DNA from 3 places in the Pseudoalteromonas sp. 23_GOM-1509m genome. Region 1 is predicted to be linked to each of the others. Evidence: predicted binding sites of a transcription regulator. Region 1 holds the regulator's gene; each other region holds the start of a gene.
The links. The regulator LexA, encoded in region 1, represses DNA repair genes until DNA is damaged. The targets are predictions, from matches to a motif close to TACTGTATNNNNATACAGTA.
Positions count from the first base shown of each region.

Region 1 (4,277 bases):
GCTTTTGTTGTTTAGCTGAAATTTTTAAACCATACGTTTTTTGCATGTAAGCGTACGCATCGGCAATGCGTTTACGTGCATGAACAGGCGGTTCAACAACACGTTGTTTAAAATTAACTTTAACCTCACAGCGACCATATTGCGTCGCGTTTTGGGCTAACATGCCAAAGCGGTAGTTTGAGCGATCGGCGTTAATTTCACCAATTGCAGGGGCTAAATTGTTTATATCGGCTTCCATCAAGCGAAACTTAGCGCTAACTTTGCGGCAGTTTTTACGCCCACCATCTTGCCAACATTGTAACTGGTGACCAAATTCCCATGCAGGGACAATATGTTCCCATTCAATTCGCAGGGCACGTTGATTTACTTTGCCTGAGCGGGTTAGTGTGTTGCGAGGCACGTAGCCACAATGGGTAGGGTCGGGTACCAACTTTTTGCCTTGTTTTTTTATATCGCAACCACAATAAATACTTTTAGCGTTTTCGGGAAGGGTATTAATTAAGTGCTTTTTGGCACTCGAAAACCGCGTAAATTGTTCGCCCATTGCTGAAAAACAAGCACAGCAAGCCAACAAAGCTAAAATAAACCGAATCATATCCATCACATACGTGAACTACAGGAGCGGCTAGTTTAAGGCCTAGAATAAAAAAGTAAACTGCCGCCGGCATGCTTTAATTTTAATTTGCGTATTTTGTGTAGGGCGTTTTTTAGGAGTAAATAGTGGGCAATATTCAGAGGCTAACGCTAAAAACGCGTTAATGCAGTGATTCCTGCGTTGTTGATTTGGTATAACGGTAAAACTGCGTTAAAGTTTGCAATGAGATTAATAGAGGGTAAAAACGAGATAATGTCGGAAATTCAATTTTTAAATGTAGATCTAGAGCTTGAGTCAAAGCAAGATATTAGCGTATTAGTTGCTGATTTAAAAAAGGTCGCAACTATTTTACATTATGATAAAGACGAATACCGTCAACTTGCTCGCATTGAGGTTGCAGGTGAAATAACCACGCCAGATAAAGCGATTAATCACTTGTGTGAGTTAATCGAGTCGTGTTCACGCAATGCATTAAAGCAATGGTTGAGTTGTTCACGCAGAACTTTCGATATTGGGTTTGAGTCTGGCACTTCGCCAAAATGCTTTAACCAAGCCTTACATGCAGATACCTTGTTACGTATATCTGCAATTGGTGCAGGCGTAGAAATTACTATTTACCCTTTCGAAAAGTAATTTAATTTCAACCTTGGTTAATTGACTTACTAGCCTTTTCGCTCTACTACGGCTGCGGTCATACGTGATACGCAGCAAAGCTCATTGCGGCTATTGGTTATTTTAATATCCCAAACCGAGCTGCGCTTGCCGATATGATAAGCTCTCGCTGTGGCCGTTAATGTGCCATTGCGTGATGCCTTTAAATGACTTGCACTGATCTCTTGGCCAACACAATAAAACCGATTGAAATCAACCACAAAGTTAGCGGCATAACTTGCTACTGTTTCAGCAAGCACCACATTTGCACCACCATGAACGATACCCATAGGGTTATGATGCTCTGGAATTGCCGGCATAGTTGCCACTAAGTAGTCATCACCAATTTCACTGATTTCTATTCCCATGGTTTTCATGAGTGTCCCTTGGCCTGTAATACCTTGATCTAATTGCTTACAAAACTCTAATGTAATCGGTTGATGCCAAATACTCATGCTAGCTCCTTGGATAAGTAATTGAGAATTAAAATTTATTAATATGATAATGCGTTGCTAATAATTACATTTATCACCCTGCTTTTAAAGTAGGTTATTGTTTGATGATAACGGCATATAAGGCATTAATTTATATTTGCGATTTTTAAATAACTGTATATACTCACAGTTAATTGTACTGTATGGAAAACCAGTTGTATGCGACCATTAACGAAACGCCAAGCGCAAATACTCGAACTCATTAAAGTGTTTATTAAAGACACTGGTATGCCTCCTACACGTGCCGAAATTGCACAAACACTGGGTTTTAAAAGTGCGAATGCTGCAGAAGAACACTTAAAAGCACTGGCCAAAAAAGGTGTGATTAAAATGAAGCCAGGCGCGAGTCGGGGCATTCAGCTTGTTGAAGAAGAGGAGCCAGAGCAGTTAGGCTTACCTTTAATTGGCAGGGTGGCTGCCGGTGAGCCTATATTGGCGCAACAGCATGTAGAAAGCCACTGTAAAATTGACCCTTTAATGTTTAAACCTGCGGCCGATTTTTTATTGCGTGTTAACGGTATGAGTATGAAAGACATTGGTATTATGGATGGTGATTTACTTGCTGTGCATAAAACCCAAGTTGCCGAAAATGGACAAGTTATTGTTGCCCGTGTTGACGACGATGTAACCGTGAAGCGTTTAGAAAAAGCGGGCAGAAAAGTACTCTTACATGCTGAAAATGATGAGTTTTCAGCTATTGAGGTCGATTTAGAAAATGAGTCGTTCAATATTGAAGGCTTAGCGGTAGGTGTTATTCGTAACGCTGACTGGATGTAGTATTAAAGCATAATTTAGCGCTTAATAGTGATTAGGCGCTGGGTTTGTTAGCAGCACAATGTCTAACTTATCAAATGTATGACTATATGTTGTCAAGTGCTTCTCCTATCATAAATAAAATCACTAAATACTTTATAAATAAACAAATTTACTCTGCTTTTTTAAGTTAACAATTTTTTATATTTCTATCCTGTAATTTCAATACACCCCTTACTAAACCTGACTCTTAGATTAATTGCCTGACTAGTTGCTATTTTTTTAGCTGCGCATTTTAAAAAATACACCTTGTTTATTTTTCATACTCACCTTGCTTATTGTTTATTTTTTAACTAGTTATTAAAGAGCTGGAATAAAAATAACTCACAGCTTAGTCGTTTTGAGAACACACATTTACTAAATCCAGCACCCTTATAAAAAATAAAAATAACGAATAGGCGTTTAAGCCGTATGCCTCTTCGCTTTGCGTCAGCAATAGCATCAAAGGAGCCGTCACATGGGTAAGCTGAGTTCTTCCTTGTGGCTTATATTGTTTGTTTTTTCGCAGAATGTGCTTGCTAATAGCCAATATAATATGCGTAAAGGCGTAACCGATATAAGTAATAATGTATACCAACTGCACATGACTATTTTTTTAATATGTTGTGTGATTGGGGTGATCGTGTTTGCCATTATGTTTTGGGCACTCATTCATCATCGCAAATCTAAAGGGGCTGTCCCTGCCCAATTCCATGAAAGCACCAAAGTAGAAATACTGTGGACTGCGATCCCTTTTGTCATATTAATTGTTATGGCCATTCCTGCGACTAAAACCTTAATTGCCATGGAGGATGCCAGCAAAGCTGATCTCACCATTAAAATTACAGGCTCACAGTGGAAGTGGCATTACGAGTATATGGGGGAGGACGTTGAGTTTTATTCCATGCTAGCTACACCTCAAAATGAAATAACCAACCTTGCTGATAAAAACCCGAATTATTTACTCGAGGTCGATAAACCGCTGGTACTACCAATTAATCAAAAAGTACGTTTTTTAATGACTTCAGATGATGTTATTCACTCATGGTGGGTGCCTGACTTTGCCGTTAAAAAAGATGCAAACCCTGGGTTTATTAATGAAACATGGACCAATATTAATGAGGTTGGTACTTACCGTGGGCAGTGTGCAGAGCTTTGCGGTAAAGATCATGGTTTTATGCCTGTTGTGGTAGAAGCTAAAACAGAAGAAGACTTCAAAACGTGGTTAGCAGAGGCTAAACAAGCCAAGCAAAAAGCAGCTGCAGCAGACGCTGCGTTATTAGACCAAGTTGTACCAAAAGAAGAGCTGATGGCGCTTGGTGAGCAGGTTTATATGGCGAGCTGCGCGGCGTGCCATCAGCCAACAGGATTAGGCTTGCCGGGTGTTTTTCCGGCTCTTAAAGGCAGCCCAATAGTCATAGGTGATATCAAAGGGCATATAGATATTTTGCTCCACGGTAAACCAGGTACGGCTATGCAGTCTTTCGCAAAGCAATTATCAATCAAGCAAATAGCAGCTGTTATTACCTATAAACGCAACGCGTGGGGTAATGACACTGGTGATGTAATTCAACCGAGCGAGATACAAGCGGCACTGGATGCTGATGGGGAGGCTAAATAATGAGTAGCATTGCAGAACAACCTAATACCAATGAGGCTCATCATGCCCATCAACCTGCCACAGGCTTTAAGCGCTGGTTATTTACAACCAACCATAAAGATATAGGTAGCTTATATTTAATTTT
Region 1 covers NZ_JADO01000020.1:69,321-73,597, reverse strand. The annotation lists gene N523_RS0108735 (endonuclease) at 1-595, opposite strand, end outside; gene N523_RS0108730 (hypothetical protein) at 848-1,228, shown strand; gene N523_RS0108725 (PaaI family thioesterase) at 1,258-1,701, opposite strand; gene lexA (transcriptional repressor LexA) at 1,900-2,517, shown strand; gene coxB (cytochrome c oxidase subunit II) at 3,011-4,153, shown strand; gene ctaD (cytochrome c oxidase subunit I) at 4,153-4,277, shown strand, end outside.

Region 2 (4,277 bases), on a different contig from region 1:
AATACGGCATTGAGCATTTACTTGCGGTTGCTAACCCGAATAGCCAGCAACCACATAACGAAATAACCGATTACTTAAGCGTCACCGATTACCGTAAGCTTATTTAGCTTATTCGCCCTGAGGGTAACGCGCTACTAAGCCTTGATATACCTTTTTTGCAAAATCTGCATGCTCAGTATTAAGGCTTTTAACTACTTCAACTAAGTGTTCGTTATCTTCTTTGCCATGCCACACTTTAATGTAGCTACCCTCTTTGTAACCATGATCCTGACGGAAGAAGTTCAGCGTATTTTTACCCACATAGCCACGATATAAATCATCAATATCCATACCGATTTGTGCCATACAACCGGCAAAAGCAGCCGCGTTAAAGGTTTTATTGGCAACCGCACTGGCTGCTAATAATTCAAGCGTTTGTTTAAAATCATCACCTTGCTGTGGGGCGCTCATTTGAGTTTGTAGCTGTGTTGCTATTTGCTCGTAGCTGGTCTCACCGTCGATACGTAGCGATAAACCAAAATGAAAAATATCAACCAGCTCTAAAATTACTTGTTCAGTATCTGGCGTTTGTTTTTTCCACCATTTCCAACCGTAATGATCCAGCATTTCTGCACATTCAACCCAAATAGCTCTATACCATTCAAAGCCTTGACTAAACCATTGCTCATGTACTTTGGTATTCATGGCATTTTGCATTTCTAGCATAACAACTAGTTTGTTTAAATTCGCAGACATATTGGTTCCACTGTTGGATTTATAATTAGGGTAATAATACAGATAATATAACTTAACGACCAGCCGAAAACTCATGCCACGAGTTGATCAGGTCAACAAAGTCTTCAAAACCACAACCACTGCTTAAATCATTCTCTTCAAGCATGAGTTCATCATCTTGGTAGGCTAATATATCTTCGTTATCTTGATGCAGCGCATGTGCTTCGAATAATGCTTCATCTTTAGAAAGGATCAGATCAATTTCTTGGCCTTTAAGTGTTACCGGCTCAAAGCTTGAACTCACCGAGCTAATAAGTGCCTGCACCATCGCCACTTTATCTTTGCCTATTTCTTCATTTAACCAGCGGCCTATAATCGCGTGCTCGCTGCTTATTTTAATTCTTAACCCACTAATAGGATCGCGAATGAATTGGTATTCCATAACTTTATTCCAGTACTGCTAATACAACAGATTATAACCTAATCAGCTATGAATAATGAAAGCCAGATACAAAAATAGCGCCATAAGGCGCTATTTAGTATCATCAATTTAGCTAACCACCTGAGCGATAGCGTGCAGCATCAATAATTGCCCATAAATGGAATACGGCTCCAATTACGGCTGGAACCACTAAAAACCATAACGCATAGCCGCCAAAAACCAGAATTGCAAAAACAAGTGCCGCTAAAATACGGCCCTGCACCAACTGCCCTAAACCGGGGAAAAAAATATTACATAATGCTGCGATTACGTTACCGCCAGAACCTTGTTGAGACATACTAACCTCTGTAGTTTAATTAATTTTGTATTTGTACTTATTATTTATACTTACACACTTTATGCCAATTTATTAAGGCTTACAAATCATACAGTTAAATTATTACGAATTTATCAGTTTAGTATTTTTTGCCAAAAATAAGTCAAATTAGCAATTTTAAATAGCTATTTTAGTTACTTGCTCAGTTTATACTGTTAACTATTCAACAACTTAAATACGTATTTTATAAATAGCTGTTTATAAAAACAGTATTTTATTTAGCCTAACAAAAACACCTGTTATACTGCTCTCATTATTGATTAAAAAGGCGTAACGATGGACGTTTCAGAATTACTCGATGGCTTAAATGATAAACAACGCGATGCCGTTGCAGCGCCATTACAAAACATGCTGGTATTAGCAGGAGCAGGTTCAGGTAAAACTCGAGTATTGGTTCATCGTATTGCCTGGTTAATGCAAGTAGAGCAAGCCTCTGCCTATAGTATTTTTGCGGTAACCTTTACTAATAAAGCCGCTAAAGAAATGCGCTCACGGGTTGAAGAAACATTAAAAGCCCCTGTAGGCGGCATGTGGATTGGTACTTTCCATGGTTTATCGCACCGAATTTTGCGTGCACATCACCGTGAAGCAAACTTACCAGAAGCCTTTCAAATTTTAGACTCTGACGATCAGCTTCGTATGATCAAGCGCTTATTAAAATCGATGAATATTGATGATAAAAAATGGCCGGCAAAGCAGTTTGGTTGGTACATAAGCGCTAAAAAAGACGAAGCTCTACGCCCTAAAGATATTCAGGCATACGATATTAACGAGCAAATGATGCTGCGCGTTTACGCGGCCTATCAAGAAGCTTGTGATAGAGCGGGCCTAGTTGATTTTGCTGAAATCTTACTACGTAGCTATGAGGTTCTTAAAAATAACCCAACCTTGCTGCGTCATTATCAGCAGCGCTTTGCGCACATGCTCGTAGACGAGTTTCAAGATACCAACACCATTCAGTATGCATGGTTAAAATTACTTGCGGGCGATACCAGCAGTATCATGATTGTAGGTGATGATGACCAAAGTATTTATGGTTGGCGCGGCGCAAAAATAGAAAACATTAAACGCTTTTTAACCGATTTTGATGCAGAGACGATTCGCCTTGAGCAAAACTATCGCTCGACTGCCACTATTCTTAAAGCCTCAAACGCGTTAATTCAAAATAACTCCGAGCGAATGGGTAAAAGTTTATGGACCGATGGTAACGACGGTGAACCTATTTCTATTTATGCTGCTTTTAATGAGCTAGATGAAGCGCGCTTTGTGAGTAGCAAATTACGTAGCTGGCTTAATGCGGGTAATGCACTTCAAGATGCGGCTATTTTATATCGTAGTAATGCGCAATCGCGGGTACTTGAAGAAGCAATGCTACAAGAAGGTTTAAAATACCGAATTTATGGCGGTATGCGATTCTTCGAACGCCAAGAAATTAAAGATGCTCTTTCATACTTACGCTTAGTGGGTAACCGCCAAGATGATGCGGCATTTGAGCGTGTTATTAATACGCCCGCCCGCGGCATTGGCGATAAAACATTAAGCCATATACGTGACTGCGCTCGCGCTGAATCTTTGCCGCTTTGGTATGCTGCTAAAGCCATTGTAGAGCAACAGCATTTATCGGGTCGCGCTTCTGGAGCTGTTGCCAAGTTTGTTGAGTTAATTGAACATATTGAAGATAAGATTAGAGACTTAACGCTGCACGAGCAGGCTAAATATGCCATTCAAACCTCAGGGTTAATGGCAATGTATCAGGCTGAAAAAGGTGAAAAAGGCCGTGCTCGGGTTGAAAACTTAGAAGAATTAATTAGCGCCTGCGATCAATATGAACTCCCTGAAGAGGAAGAATTCAGTTCACCACTACAAGGCTTTTTAGCCTACACCTCGCTTGAATCAGGTGAAGGGCAAGCTGATGAACATGAAGATGCGGTACAAATGATGACGCTTCACTCAGCTAAAGGCTTAGAGTTTCCGCTGGTATTTATGGTCGGTGTTGAAGAGGGCATGTTCCCATCACAACAAAGTAATGAAGAAACGGGCCGTTTAGAAGAAGAACGCCGCCTTTGTTATGTAGGTATGACCCGTGCTATGGATAAACTGTATATAAGCCACGCAGAAAGCCGCCGTTTATATGGTCAAGAAAAATACCACAGCCCATCGCGTTTTTTACGTGAAATACCCGAAGACTGCGTAGAAGAAATTCGCATTAAAACCCAGGTTTCTCGCCCGCCAGCAGCTGGTCGCTTTAGTGCATCGGTTAGCCATGCCGCCTTTGAAGAAAGCGGGTTTAATTTAGGTCAACGGGTGCTACATGCAAAATTTGGCATTGGTACGGTGCTTAATTACGAAGGCAGTGGCGCACAATCGCGAGTACAAGTTAACTTTGACGACTTAGGTAGTAAGTGGTTAGTAACAGCTTATGCAAGACTACAAGCCGTTTAACCGCGTTATAGAGCATCTGCAACAGCAGCTAACGAATGCTAAACATCGTCAGTTACTGTTGCTTACAGGCGATAAAAATTGGTGTTATGAGCAATGCACTCAGCTGCTTGCTCAATTACAGCAACCCTCTTTTGTTCTTTCTAAAAACACAAATTTAGTTAATGCACATTGGCCAGAGCATACCCATCAAATTTTAGGGCAAGAGTGCGCCCATGCTGTTTATGATGGCTACAGTGGACTGGTGCCAGATAAACTAGCAGCCTTAGCGGGCGTAGTTCAAGCGGGTGGCTTTTTAATTGTATT
Region 2 covers NZ_JADO01000017.1:4,031-8,307, reverse strand. The annotation lists gene yrfG (GMP/IMP nucleotidase) at 1-107, shown strand, start outside; gene N523_RS0107765 (dUTP diphosphatase) at 109-735, opposite strand; gene N523_RS0107760 (YacL family protein) at 788-1,156, opposite strand; gene N523_RS0107755 (hypothetical protein) at 1,269-1,493, opposite strand; gene uvrD (DNA helicase II) at 1,809-3,974, shown strand; gene N523_RS0107745 (GNAT family N-acetyltransferase) at 3,952-4,277, shown strand, end outside.
Region 2: the regulator LexA is predicted to act here: its motif matches at 1,725-1,744, upstream of uvrD (DNA helicase II).

Region 3 (4,277 bases), on a different contig from region 1:
AATAACACCATGATACTCCACTAACCCCATAGACACAGCAATCGCGGTGACTAGTAAAATACTAATCAGTACGCCACTTTTAAAATCGCGATAAAGCAGTGCAGCAATAACAAAAAAGCTGAAAATAGCCAATAAAGGACCAGGCGAGGTAATATCACCCAACTGCACCAGTGTTGCAGGACTTGATACAATAATACCGGCACTTTTAAGTGCGATGAGAGCTAAAAATGCGCCAATACCCGTTGCTATTGCTTGCTTGAGCACCAGAGGGATTGCATTAATAATCCACTCTCGCACCTTAAATAAGCTTAGAATTAAAAATATACACCCTGACATAAATACCGCACCCAACGCAGCTTGCCAGCTATAACCCATACCTAATACAACACCATAGGTAAAAAATGCATTTAATCCCATACCCGGTGCCAATGCCAGTGGGTAATTGGCCCACAAACCCATAATAAAACACCCTATTGCAGCAGCAATACAGGTGGCAACAAAAGCAGCACCTTGGTCCATACCGGCTTCTGCAAGCATAGCTGGGTTAACGAATACGATATAAACCATCGTAATAAATGTAGTCATACCGGCAATACATTCACGGCGAACCGAAGAATCATTTGCACGGATTTTGAATAAGGCTTCGAGCATAATAAACTTGTGGTTGTAAAAAGTGGCGAGATTTTAGCATAAAAATAACTTTTTACAGGACATTTTACCTTGCTATATACTAAACTAGCTAAGTGATTAAAATAACAAACGAAGTAGCATGATCAAAACGACACCAAGTGGCCAAGACTTAGAGCAACAATTAGACAACATTCTTTCTTTTGTAACGCAACCAAGCGATGCAAATCTCCCTGCGAGCTCTAAAAACACCGATCAAGACACATTAAATAAAGCCCTTTATTACCTTAAAAATGAACAAGGCGCCTTAGCCGCAAAATGGATGCGTTTGGCAGCAATGGCAGGAAATTATCGCGCGCAGTTTTATTTAGGGCTGTTTTTTATAAAAGGGCAAGGTGTGCCGCAAAGTGTATTTCATGGTGCTGCGTGGCTTAGCTTAGCAAGCAGTCAAGGCTATGAACCCGCCATAGAAGCAATGAGCGATATACGAAAACATATTAGTACTAAACGACTTAAAGATGCTCAATGCTACGCAGCCAGCCTGTATGAACAAATTCACCAGTTACAATTTTCACATTTGATCCCTCCTAGTAGCGAAAAATAATTTCACTGCCCAGCAACTCATTTCATCTGTAAATTAATTAAGCGTTTATAGCCAAAACAAGCACGCTTAATTAATTTAAACTACTGTATACCCCCTGTTCATCTGTATTTATTTGCTCCCAGCCTTAAAATTAATTCTGTGGGCATTAACTTTCAATAAAAATTAAACCATTGTTATATATAGATTATTTATATATTTATAGTAACTGTCGCGTTTTAAGATGAATAACTGTACAAAAAAATAGCAAAAAACACTTGCACCAAACAACTGTATAAACTACTGTATGAATGTACTGTATAAAAACCCAGTGAGTGAGAAGATTATGTTACAGCCAATTACCGTAAGAACAGTTAAAAGCTATCAACAAGATGACCAATCAGATTGTGTTAACGTTGTACAAATTGAAGATGAAATTTCAGCAACGTTTGAGTTATTAAAAGTATTACACCAATACAACAGCCTAAACGCATGGACACTGTTAATAGCACCCGATAACGTACCGAGCAAAGCGCTACTTGATTCATGCTCAATTGATACCAGTAAATTACTGGTTATTCGTCAAAAGCATTTAGTTAATTTAGAGTATGTTTTAAGTTCTGCACTTCACAATGGAAATTTTGCCGCGGTGATCACCTGGACTGACATAATAAATAACCAACAACTGTCGCAGTTATCATTAAACTTGAGCCATACGCGCACTAAGTTGTATTGCTTTAGCAAAAAAAGCGCTCACCCTGAGATTTCACTTACGCAATAAGCTTGATAAACTAGCGTTTTAATACACAGTACATTTATCATGACTTCTAACGCCCTATTATGTTTTTGTGGCAGTCAGCAACCTTATGCTGATTGCTGCGAGCCTTTTCATTTAAAAACCAAACAGCCACACACACCAGAGCAACTTATGCGTGCACGCTACAGTGCTTATGCTGTTAAAAACGCGGTTTTTGTTCGTGAAAGTTATGCAAAAGAAAAACAAGCTGAAAATTCAATTTCAGAAATTAAAGATTTTGCAAATAGTTGCCGTTTTATAAACTTAGCCGTATTAGACTCTGGTTATAATGATGAAACAGGATTTGTTACATTTAAAGCTCACTACTTTTATCAAGGTTTATATTGCGAGTTGGCAGAAAATTCAAGGTTTATTAAAGAAGATGGACAATGGCGATATCTTGATGGTGAGATTACACCGGTTGCCGATATTAAAGTAAAACGTAATGATACGTGCCCTTGTGGCAGTAATAAAAAATACAAAAAATGTCATAGTGTATAAACTTCAGCTACAAAAAATGGGCCACAAGGCCCATTTTCAAAAACTACACTAAACGCAAATTAGCGTTTTACTCGCCATCATCTTCATCGAAATCTTGACGCTGTGCAGGTCTTGCTAAAATCTCTAAGTAAAAAGAAGTTAAACCTTGCTTTTCAATTTCACTGATGTGATTGTTAATTTCAGCAACGTGAACCACTTGGGCTTCTTCAGCCGTGTTACCAAACTTACAATCAAATGCCCAGTAGTCGGCATCAACAGGTAAAGTTTTATTACGTTCTCTTTTCAAATATTTTTTCACTTCATGCTTTGCAGCATCAACCATACGAGGGTATTTGATTTTCTCATGATTCAGCGTGAATGTTTTCTTCATTACGTTCCTAATTACCTTGGTTTAATGATAATGGCATTTAATGTCATACCATTTGCGCCATTATAGCAATTGCATTTAAATTTTGGATGCTTTTTTTATATTAAATCAGTTATTAAAATAAAGCACCTATAAAACCAATAGTTACTTACTACTATAAACACAGTTTATTACAATCAAATGGCATGTATAAAGCAGCAATTGAACACATATAATTAGGCACTAAACAAATGTAATGGCTGGTGGATAGCTTCATTTTGTAAATCATCATAAAATGCCACCGCATCCATTTGAGGGTTTGATAACTCGGTGTTGGTATTTTGAATTCGTCGACGTACCGCTAATTCACAGTTATCAATGACAGTCAGTGGAATGTGGTTTTTATCATCACGAATATTAAATGGCTCAGGCTTTAAGCACTGAGTTAACTTTATATCACTCATCCCTACAGCGCTTCCCATTTTTGCTAAAAGCTCTGTGTTATTTTTACCAATTAACATATTAAAGGTATCTGGCGCTAATGGCTGCTTTGGACCTGCGCCAAATTGTTTACGCAGAGCATCTTCATTAGCTTGATAATGCTTAGTGTCACTTTTGGGTAGGTGGAATTCACTAAAATCGAGTGCATCGTGAGAGAGCATTGCTAATAAAAGTGCAAACTCGCCTCGGCGGTTTTCGTGCACACTTTCGTTAAGCCTTGTTTTTAACTGGCTCTCCGTGATTAACAAATCACCAATCTGCATAGACTTTAGCCTATTTAACTAATTAATAAGTATTTATCGGCTAAATTTGAATTTTCTTTAGCTTTTTTCTTTACTTAAATAAGAAGTTTGCTATTATCTGCCGCGTTGCATTGGAGGGGTTCCCGAGCGGCCAAAGGGATCAGACTGTAAATCTGACGGCTCAGCCTTCGCTGGTTCGAATCCAGCTCCCTCCACCACTTCTCTTCTCTACCTTATTTCTTTTTATTCAAATACCCACTGTAAACTCATACCATGATTGTTTAACCAGTTACTTGCTTGTTTATAATCTGAATAAAATAATCCCACACGTTGCCAAAATTGAGCGCTGTGATTTAAATATTTTAAATGTGCTAATTCATGAACAATCACGTAGTCAATGACCCATGTCGGTGCACTTGCCAAGTGTAAGTTGAAGGTTAGTTCACGCCTGCGATTACAACTACCCCAGCGACGTTTATACAATTGAATACGAATATTACTCGGTAGCTTTTCACCCATCAGCTGACAATAATCGTTAACTCGCATTTCAATATAGCTTTCTAATTTCTCATGCAAAAACTGCTCTAGCAAACTTTGATACATTTGCGTTTGATGCTTTACACGTGAAGAAATACTCAGTAACAGCGTTTGGCTTTCATTGTGCTGCTGCCATTGAGTGCGTAC
Region 3 covers NZ_KI912432.1:72,374-76,650, reverse strand. The annotation lists gene N523_RS0110935 (NCS2 family permease) at 1-651, opposite strand, end outside; gene N523_RS0110930 (tetratricopeptide repeat protein) at 770-1,231, shown strand; gene N523_RS0110925 (SulA-like leucine-rich domain-containing protein) at 1,554-1,988, shown strand; gene N523_RS0110920 (YchJ family protein) at 2,028-2,504, shown strand; gene N523_RS0110915 (DUF6172 family protein) at 2,572-2,874, opposite strand; gene N523_RS0110910 (VC2046/SO_2500 family protein) at 3,087-3,614, opposite strand; tRNA gene N523_RS0110905 (tRNA-Tyr) at 3,727-3,811, shown strand; gene N523_RS0110900 (M48 family metallopeptidase) at 3,837-4,277, opposite strand, start outside.
Region 3: the regulator LexA is predicted to act here: its motif matches at 1,509-1,528, upstream of N523_RS0110925 (SulA-like leucine-rich domain-containing protein).